DNA from 2 places in the Azohydromonas lata genome. Region 2 is predicted to be linked to the other one. Evidence: predicted binding sites of a transcription regulator. Region 2 holds the regulator's gene; the other holds the start of a gene.

Region 1 (5,048 bases), on a different contig from region 2:
TGACGCCGACAATCGTGCCTTCGGTATCCAGGCCGACCAGGATGTGGATCGGCTTGCCGGAGTAGCCGTTGGCGTCGACGTACTCCGAGTTCAGGTAGACATAGCCGAGCAGCTGGTTGCCCCGGTACGCGGGGGCCACCCGTGGCGACTCGCGTACTGGCCCGAACCGGTCCGCACCGGGCACGATGTCCGACGCAGCGACCTTGGGCAGGAAGGTGTCCAGCCCGGCCGGCTCGGTCGCAGCGTGTACCGGGCACCACCACACCAGGAGCGTCGCAATGACCAGGGCCAGCAGCGGCAGTCGGATTTGAATGGTCAATACCACCTCGCCAGTTACGGAGGCTCCATCGAGCGTCAAATGGCGGCAATTAGCGTGCCCATGACAGCGGATACCGTCTGCACGTAACACGGGAACCGTTGTGCAATCATCCCTTGCGCTGTGCCTGCTGCAGCGGCCGGATGCTTCAAAGGAAAGGGCCCCCATGCGCAAGCCCCTGCTCGACCACCAGCCCCACATTGGCGAGGTGAGCCTGTCGGTGCTCATCGGCGTAGCCAACGCCATCGAACGCGAGTCCGTGCAGCGCTATGACGCGCTCGCAGAGCTCATGCAGCGCCGTGGCGACGCTGCGACAGCCGAAGCATTTCGCGCCATGCGCGACGAGGAGCGGGCCCACGTCGACGCCGTCGAGCACTGGGCTGGCGCGCTGGGCCAGCCGGTGCCGGACACCGCGGATTTCAGCTGGTGGTTGCCACCGGAGATGGCCAGCGCCTGGGGCGACGTTGCCGGCAGCGCACTGCTTTCACCGTATCGCGCGTATGCCATCGCCGCGGACAACGAACAACGGGCCTTCGCGCTGTACAGCTACCTCGCCGCCCAGGCGTCCGATCCCGCCGTTGCAGCTCAGGCCGAGCGCCTGGCGCTCGAGGAGTTACGCCATGCATCGCTGATGCGACGCTGGCGGCGAAAGGCCTGGCATCGCGAGCGGCGCCAGCTGCTGCCTCCCCCGCCGACCGTCACGACGCAGGAAGCTCTGGAATCACTGCTGGCGCAGCAAGAGTCTGGGATCGCCAGGCGCCATCGTGCCGTGGCGGCGGCGTTACGAACCCAGGGCGACGAGGAAAGCGCCCGGCTGCTAGAAGATGAACTCTCCACGACACCGCTGCGCCCCTATGTCGAGGAGGCTGCGCTCCTTGAGAACGCGATGCATGGGGCGTCGGTTGTCTCGCTGCTGGTCTGGGCACAGGAACCCCTGGAAACGCTGAGTGAGACGCTGGAGGCGATCATGCGAAGCAGCGAAGGCCATTTGTTCACCGCGGCCGAAACAGCGCTCGGCCGAGTCGTGCGGCGACTGGGCCGGCTGGCGTTGCAGATTGAGCGCCGGATGCGGACTTGAGCCGGCCACGGGCTGCCACCGTGGCAGTGGCGGCCATCCAGGCAGCGTGGCCTCACGAGCCGCACGGCGGCTGTCAAGATTGCCAGGCGGGGGCAGGAACGCATGGCCGGGCATGTCCTTCGCCCCGCTGTGCGGCGCCCGCTTGGCGCCTACACGATAGGACGAGACGATGAGCATACGGACAATTTTCGCGGCGGCACTGTTGGTCACGGCTGGCAGCGTACTGGCACAAGCCGACGACCCGGGCGCCAAGCTTGCCCAGCAGAAGAACTGCTTGGCGTGCCACTCGGTCGACAAGAAGGTCGTCGGGCCGGCGTACAAGGAGGTGGCCAAGAAATACGCTGGGCAGAAGGACGCGCCCGATACGCTGGTCACCAAGATCATGAAGGGTGGTTCTGGCGTCTGGGGCCCAGTGCCCATGCCACCACAAGCTGTCAGCGATGCCGAGGCCCGTCAACTCGTGGCTTGGATCTTGAAGCAGAAGTAGCGATGTGAGCACGGCGGTGAGATCGAACTGCGGCAGTGCCCGTTAGGCCAGCTCTGGACCGCTGTGTCCGCCGCTGACGCGCGGCGGGAGTGGTTGGCGGCGGAAGGAGTTCAGGAGGTAATTGACCTGGCGCAGGCGCACGGCGAGTGGGTCATCGTCTGTGGTTCTCTACTCAACGGTTTGAAAAGCAACCCTGTTACACACCACCGGTCAACGATAGCCACCAAACGGTCAAGCCGTGCAACACACGCCACCGTGTGGAGTCTGCACGGAACTCAAATGACCCGGGAAAACCGGCCACGCTCCTTGGCTGCTTGTAAATGCCGGTCGAACACCATGGCAATGGCCCTAACAAGGAACCAGCCCGAAGGCGTGACCTGGATATCGCCTTCGCCAATCTTGACCAAACCAGACTGAGAAAGCGCTTGCATCGATGCCAGTTCAGCTGCGAAGTAGTCGCGCACGTGGATGCCGTGGGCGCGCTCGATGGCGTCGAACTCCAGACGTCCCTGGCACATCAGGGACATGATCACATCGCGCCGCAGCAGGTCGTCACTGTCAAGGGCGTAGCCGCGCACCACCGGCAACTCGTTGCGCGCCAAGCTTTCGTAGTACTGCGGCAGCGTCTTCGCATTCTGGTAGTACGTCGCTCCGATCCGCCCGATGGCCGAGACGCCGAGCGCGACAAGGTCGCAGTCGGGCTGCGTGCTGTAGCCCTGGAAGTTGCGGTGCAGCCGGCCCTCGCGCTTGGCCACAGCCAGCGCATCATCAGGCAATGCGAAGTGGTCCATGCCGATGTAGTCGTAGCCACGTGCCAGGAAGCCGCTGATCGCCTCGCCCAGCATGACCACGCGCTGCGACGGGCTGGGAAGGTCTGCGCCGTCAATGCGTCGCTGGGGCTTGAAGCGCTCGGGCAGGTGAGCATAGGCATACAGCGCAATGCGGTCGGGCCGCAGTTCACCGATCTGCTCCAGCGTGCGAGCAAAGCTCTGTGGCGTTTGTCTGGGGAGCCCGTAGATGAGGTCCGCGTTGATCGAGACAAAGCCCAGCGCCCGCGCGCTGTGCATCAGCTCACGGACGCTCTCGAACGACTGCACGCGGTGCACGGCCTGCTGGACGTCGGGGTCGAAGTCCTGCACGCCGAAGCTGAGCCGGTTGAAGCCTAGGGCGCGCAGGTGCTCCAGCCGCTCTGGCGACACCGTGCGCGGGTCGACCTCGATGGAAACTTCCGAATCCGCAGTGAACACGAAGCGCTCGCCCAGCGCCTTCATCAATCTGCCAAGCTCGGCGTCCGACAGGAACGTTGGCGATCCGCCCCCGAAGTGAAGCTGCGACACCGGGCGTCCCGGGCCCAGTGAGTGCACGACCAGGGCGAGTTCCTTTTCCAGGGCGTCGAGGTACTCGGTGGCACGCTCATGGTGCTTGGTGATGATCTTGTTGCACGCGCAGTAGTAGCACAGCGACTCGCAAAAGGGGATGTGCACGTACAGCGACAGCGGCGCCGTGGCGCTGCTCGCGCCAAGGCTCAGGATTGATTGCACCGCTTCAAAAGGACCGAAGTCTGCTGAGAAGCGGTCGGCCGTCGGATAGGAGGTGTACCGGGGGCCCGGCGTATCGAACTGGCGCAGCAGGTCTTCGGTAAGCACGGATCGTGGGTCCATCGGTTGAACGGCAACGGTAGACATGGCCACATGTTCGTGCCCACGCCGATACGGCGCCTTGATATTGGTCAATTCGCGCGTTGCCCGGTCAGGCTCACGAGCTACGGCGGCCCCGCGCTCGTGCGCGTGGGTCCCGCGAGCGACCAGGTGGTGCAGACCATCCTGTTCCCGCAGAACGTAGCGCTGCCCACCAAGTACCTCAACAGCGTGCGCTTCAACCGGCGCCGTGGCGACGTGGGTTTTGCCTTCATCATCGACTCCAGCGACCAGGGCCCCAACTGCCCCACCATCGTGGATTTGCTCAGGGGCGAAAGCTGGCGCCGGCTGCATGACCTTTTTCACCAAGGCAAGGCCGGTGCACGACTTCATCCCCGCCGTGTAAGGAAGGCCGCCCGCTCCTACAGCGGCAGCGCGGCCAGATCAAGCTTGCTGTGGCTCAGGGCTCGGCATGGTAGACGGTGGCCGCGACGTCACCGGCCAGGAGACTGGGCGCTGTTGTGGAGAGCATTGCCGAGCGAGTGCGGGGCAGCAGCAGTTCGGCCTTCAGCCCGCCGAGCCGTCCGCTGCCCAGCATCACGTTGCCGCCGTAGAGCTCGGCGAGCTCGTGCACGATGGCCAGCCCCAGGCCACTGCCAGGTGCGGCCTCGTCCAGGCGCACGCCGCGCGACAGGGCGTGCTTGCGTTCCTCGGCCGCGATGCCCGGCCCGTCGTCCTCGACGACCAGGCGAAGCTGGGGTGTCCCTGCCTCGGGTACCCGGGACGCCGCGATATGCACCGAGCTGCGCGCCCACTTGCAGGCGTTGTCGATCAGGTTGCCCAGCATCTCCTGCAGGTCCTGCTCCTCCCCGGCGAAGGCCAGTCCGGGCTCCACGACGGCGATGTCGAATTGCAGCCCGCGCTCGGCATGCACGCGCGACATCACCCGCACGAGCGCTTGCACGACGGGGCCTACCTCGGCGCGTACGCCCGGCATGCCTTGCGCCGCCGCGGCGCGCGAGCGGGCCAGATGCCAGTTGACGTGGCGACGCACCACTTCGACCTGGTCGGTCACGAATGCAGGCAACGCGACCAGCGTTTCGGGATGCTGCTGTGCCGAAATCGCACCCTGCGCCATCACGGCCAACGACGTCTTGATAGCGTGTGCAAGGTTTCCCGCCTGTGTCCGCGCGCGAACCACGATTTCGGTGTTTCGTTGCAGCACGCCGTTGAAGTCATCGACCAGCGGCTGGACTTCTTGGGGAAACTCGCCCTCCAGGAGTTGCCGTCGGCCCTCGCGCACGGCGTTGAGTCCACGCCGCAGCGCGCTGAGCGGCGCCAAACCCACGACCACCTGCGTCACAGCCCCCGCCATCAGCAGCCCCAACAGCACCGCCAGCGAGGCTGCTAGAAGGCGGTTGAAATGGGCAACCGCCGCGGCCGTGTCACGGCGATCGGCTGCCACCAGCAGGCGCCAGACCGTGGTGCGGCCCGCAGCCATGCGCACCGTGCGCTCCACCAGGAGCAGCT
Region 2 (5,048 bases):
GGCGATCCGGCCAGGCCCATCAACAGGGCGCTCAAGACGAGGGCTGCATCCATGACCGGAGAAAAAAACAGGCGCGGGTACTGCGGGGAGCTCGAAGCGAAGCCTTAAATGATCCGGGAAAAGCGCTCGCGCGTCTTATCGGCACGCAAATGCCGGTCGAACACCATGGCCACGCCGCGGACGAAGTACCAGCCGCGCGGCGTCACCTGGATGGCGTCGGACTCCAGCTCTGCCAGGCCCATCTCCACCAGCGGCTTGAGCGACTCCAGCTCCGCGGCGAAGTACTCGCGCATGTTCACCAGGTGCGCCAGCTCGATGGACTCGAACTCCACGCGGCCCTGGCACATCAGCGCCATGATGACCGCCCGGCGCACGAGGTCATCGCGCGTGAGCGCCAGGCCACGGACGATGGGGAAATGCCCCTGGCGCACGGCGTCGTAATACTCCGGCAGCGTCTTGGCGTTCTGGCTGTACGTGGCGCCCATGCGGCCAATAGAGGACACGCCCAGGCCTATGAGGTCACAGTCCGGCTGCGTGCTGTAGCCCTGGAAGTTGCGGTGCAGCCGTCCCTGGCGCTTGGCCGCAGCCAGGGTGTCGCCGGGCAGCGCGAAGTGGTCCATGCCGATGTAGGTGTAGCCAAAACCCAGGAAGCCCTGGATGGCGCCACCGAGCATCTGCACGCGGTCGCCCGGCGGCGGCAGTTGCTCGGGGTCTATGCGGCGCTGCGGCTTGAAGCGCTGGGGCAGGTGCGCGTAGGCATACAGCGCGATGCGGTCCGGCCGCAGCTCGCCCACCAGCTCCACCGTGCGGGCGAAGGACGCGGGCGTTTGCTTGGGCAGTCCGTAGATCAGGTCCACGTTCAGCGACTCGAAGCCCAGTGCGCGGGCGCTGACCACCAGCTCGTGCACGCTCTCGAAAGACTGCACCCGGTGCACGGCCTTCTGCACCTCGGGATCGAAGTCCTGCACGCCGAAGCTCAGGCGGTTGAAGCCCATGCGGGCCAGGTTCTGCAGCCGCTCGGTGGTGACCGTGCGCGGATCCACCTCGATGGAGATCTCCGCACCCGGCGCAATGCGGAAGGCCGAACGCATGGCCGCCATCAGGCGCTCGATCTCGGCGTCGGACAGGAAGGTCGGCGAGCCGCCGCCGAAATGCAGCTGCGACACCGACTGGCCCTTGCCCAGCACCGCCACGTGCAGGCCGATCTCGGCTTCCAGAGCCTGGATGTACTCCTCGGCCCGCTCGTGATGCTTGGTAATGACCTTGTTGCAGGCGCAGTAGTAGCAGACCGACTCGCAGAACGGGATATGGACGTAAAGGGACAGCGGGGGCGTGCCGCCCACCGTGGCGCCTTGTGCGCGTTGCTCCAGGGCCTGTGCGTACTCCACCGGTCCAAACGCCTCGACGAAGCGGTCCGCGGTTGGATAGGAGGTGTAGCGAGGCCCCGGCACGTCCAGTCGCTGGAGCAAGCTTTCGGTCAGGATGGGCCCGGGGGCGGATGTATCGCGTAGCATGGCGACACTTTGCCAAACCCGGGACACAAGAGCTTGATGTGCCTCAAGTCGGCAAGTTGAGGCGCCGCCAAGAATGGCGCCAGTGATTGAGGCATATCATGTTGAAGACCGCTGACTCTCCTGAAGAAACCTGCGCCCAGGCGGCCGGATGTGCCGCCACGGCATCGCGATGCAACATGAACAGCACTCTGCCGCCCATTCGCTCTGAACCTTTCAAGGTCGCCTGCTCCAGTTGCAACCTGCGTGAGCTGTGCCTGCCGGTGGGCCTGTCGCGCACGGACCTGGAGCAGCTGGACACCATGGTGGCCACGCGGCGCTCGGTGGTGCGCGGTGACACGCTGTTCCGCGCCGGCGACGTCTTCCAGTCGCTCTACGCGGTGCGCACGGGCTTCTTCAAAACCTGCGTCTCGGCTGAGGATGGCCGCGATCAGGTCACGGGCTTCCAAATGGCCGGCGAGTTGCTGGGCCTGGATGGCATCGGCAGCGACCGCCACACGGTGGACGCCGTGGCGCTGGAAGATTCCCAGGTCTGCGTCATCCACTACGGCCAGCTCGAAGAGCTCTCGCGCGAGTTCTCTGACCTGCAGCGCCAGCTTCACAAGATCATGAGCCGTGAAATAGTTCGCGATCATGGCGTCATGCTGCTGTTGGGCAGCATGCGCGCCGAAGAGCGCCTGGCGGCCTTTCTGCTGAACCTCACGCAGCGCCTTCAGGCACGCGGTTTCTCAGCCTCCTCGCTCATCCTGCGCATGACGCGCGAGGAAATCGGCAGCTACCTGGGCCTGAAGCTGGAAACGGTGAGCCGCACCTTCTCCAAGTTCCAGGAAGAAGGCCTGCTCGAAGTGAAGCAGCGCCAGATTCGCATCGTGAACCAGGACGGCCTGCAAAAGCTGGTCAACGGCGCCGCCTGCTGACGGCCCGCCCTACGGCTTCAAATAAAAATGGCGCCCGCGGGCGCCATTTTTGTTGCCGTCTTCGGCCGTGGAAACGGTCTTTCAGTGGCCATGGACGCCGTGCATGTGGCCGGCGTCGATCGCGTTGGGCGGGGTACCCAGCCAGTGGCCCAGGGCGCCGGCCGCGGCGATCACGGCCCAGAACAGGAAGAAGGCCAGCGAGTACACGCCGGTAGGCGTGAGCTCGGCCGGTATGGCACCGGCACCGAGCAGGTCGTGCGGATCCACCAGCGCGAACACCAGCATCTCCAGCACCGCGGCCATCAGGAACGAAGGCCAGGCCACCAGCATCACCGCTTGGGCACGAGGGGTTGTCGTCATGTCGATCACCTCCTGGCGGCCATTCTTGCGCGCGGCCGCCCTGCCCCGTCCTAGCGTTGACCCGGAGCTAGCGTTGAGCCGAAGAGGCTCCGACTGCGGCGGCTTCGGCAGCTGCCTTGTTGCGCGCCTCTATGGCGGGGCGCATGTCGCCTGAGGAATCTTCCGCGGGCTGCTGCGACTGCGGCGCCGCGCCGGAGCCTATGACCACGTCCGCTCCACGGATGGCGATGACGGCGGTGACGAGGGCCGCCACCACCACGGCCAACGGGCCACCCACCACCAGCCACATCATGCGCACGCGCCACCACGGCACGCGCTGGCCATTGCCGGCCTGTTTGTCGGTCTTGCGGTCCATCAGGGAATACTGCCTCGGTTCACGGGCACCGCGCCGGCCGGAGGGCCGACACGGCACGACGAACGTGGAAATGAAAACAGAGGGAGCACGGCGCGGGCCCGAGCCGTCAAGCCGCCCCAGGCCCATGCCGCCGCCCCCAAAAGACATCGCGCGCCAGAGCCGAAACCGGCTTGGCGCGCGCTTTTTCCTTTGGTTTGGCGGGGTGGCCGCTTATGCGGACATGAGCCCCCCGCCAAACACCGCTGGCGATTACTGCGCCGGCGTGGCGGCGCCGCCCTTGTTGGACAGGCTCCACACATAGGCAGCCAGCACGTGGATCTGCTCGGGGTTCAGGCGCGAAGCATGGGCCGGCATGACGTTGGTCTTGCCGTTGTTGACCATGTTCATGATCGCCTGCTCGCCCCAGCCGTGCAGCCAGACCTTGTCGGTCAGGTTGGGAGCGCCCATGGCCTGGTTGCCCTTGCCGTCGGCGCCGTGGCAGGCCGCGCACACGGTGGTGAACTTCTCCTTGCCCAGTTGGGCGTAGACCGCGTTATGCGGGCTGCCGGAGAGGCTCAGCACGTAGTTGGCAACGTTGCGCACGTTCTCGCCACCGCCGATGGCTTCGGCCATCGGGGGCATCATGCCCTGGCGGCCACCGGTGATGGTCTGCTTGATGGTGTCGTGCGAGCCGCCATACAGCCAGTCGGTGTCGGTCAGGTTGGGGAAGCCCTTGCCGCCGCGGGCATCCGAGCCGTGGCAACCGGCGCAGGTGTTGACGAACAGGCGCTCGCCGATGCCCATGGCCGCCGGGTCCTGAGCAAGCTGCTCGGCCGTCATGGTCACGTACTTGGCGTAGACCGGCGCCATGGCGGCGCGGGCCTTCTCCTGCTCGGCCTCGTACTGGCCACGGCTGGACCAGTTGAAGGCGCCCTGGCTGGAACCCAGGCCCGGATACAGGGCCAGGTACACCGCGGCGAAGATCACCGTGATGATGAACAGCCACAGCCACCAGCGCGGCAGCGGGTTGTTCAGTTCGCGCAGGTCCTCGTCCCAGATATGGCCGGTCGTGTTGTCGGCAGCCATGGGCTTGGTTTTGCTGGCCACCATCAGGACGAACAGGCAGAACGCCAGGCCGCCCACCACAATGGCGATCACGTACCAGGACCAGCCACTGTTGAAGAAATCACTCATTACTTACTCCCTTGGAAGCGGGCCGCGGCCGCAGCGACGGGCTCGTCATCCTCATCAATGAAGGGCAGTTGTGCCGCCGCGTCATGTTGGGAAAGCTGACGCTTGCTCCAGGTCCACAGCGCGAGGCCGATGAACAGCACGAAGCTGAACAAGGTCACGACGCTGCGCAGGACGTTGATGTCGAAGTCCATCGCTTTGGCTCCGGGGTCTGGTTTACTTCAGCGCGGTGCCCAGCACCTGGAGGTAGGACACGACCGCATCGAGCTCGGTCTTGCCCTTGACCTCGTCGGCCGCCTTGGCGATCTCGTCGTCGCTGTAGGGCACGCCCACCTTGCGAAGCGCCGACATCTTGGGTGCCAGGTCCGCCGGGTTGAGCGCGGCCTTTTCCAGCCACGGGTAAGCCGGCATGTTGGACTCCGGCACCACGTCACGCGGGTTGTTCAGGTGAATGCGGTGCCAGTCGTCGCTGTACTTGCCGCCCACGCGGTGCAGGTCAGGACCGGTGCGCTTGGAGCCCCACTGGAAGGGATGGTCGTAAACGAACTCGCCGGCCGTGGAGTAGTGGCCGTAGCGCAGCGTCTCGGCGCGGAAGGGACGCACCATCTGCGAGTGGCAGTTGTAGCAGCCTTCGCGGATGTAGACGTCCCGGCCTGCGAGCTGCAGCGCCGTGTACGGCTTGAGGTTTTCCACCGGCTTGGTCGTGCTGTGCTGGAAGAACAGCGGAACGATCTC

What was found. Region 2 encodes FNR, which switches genes on or off when oxygen is low (the NO sensors DNR and NnrR bind a similar motif). Its sites were predicted from a motif close to TTGATNNNNATCAA; they were not measured.
Region 1: hemN (oxygen-independent coproporphyrinogen III oxidase) is a predicted target of FNR. The motif match lies at 3,601-3,614, and genes of this name have one in related genera.

What each region holds. Positions count from the first base shown of each region.
Region 1 covers NZ_JAXOJX010000001.1:313,820-318,867, reverse strand. Annotated here, with positions in the region: gene SM757_RS01475 (4Fe-4S binding protein) at 1-319, opposite strand, end outside; gene SM757_RS01470 (ferritin-like domain-containing protein) at 483-1,394, shown strand; gene SM757_RS01465 (c-type cytochrome) at 1,564-1,881, shown strand; gene hemN (oxygen-independent coproporphyrinogen III oxidase) at 2,157-3,542, opposite strand; gene SM757_RS01455 (sensor histidine kinase) at 3,979-5,048, opposite strand, start outside.
Region 2 covers NZ_JAXOJX010000056.1:34,491-39,538, reverse strand. Annotated here, with positions in the region: gene SM757_RS26020 (sulfite exporter TauE/SafE family protein) at 1-35, opposite strand, end outside; gene hemN (oxygen-independent coproporphyrinogen III oxidase) at 105-1,514, opposite strand; gene fnr (fumarate/nitrate reduction transcriptional regulator Fnr) at 1,691-2,428, shown strand; gene SM757_RS26005 (hypothetical protein) at 2,510-2,788, opposite strand; gene SM757_RS26000 (hypothetical protein) at 2,856-3,143, opposite strand; gene ccoP (cytochrome-c oxidase, cbb3-type subunit III) at 3,393-4,316, opposite strand; gene SM757_RS25990 (cbb3-type cytochrome oxidase subunit 3) at 4,316-4,507, opposite strand; gene ccoO (cytochrome-c oxidase, cbb3-type subunit II) at 4,530-5,048, opposite strand, start outside.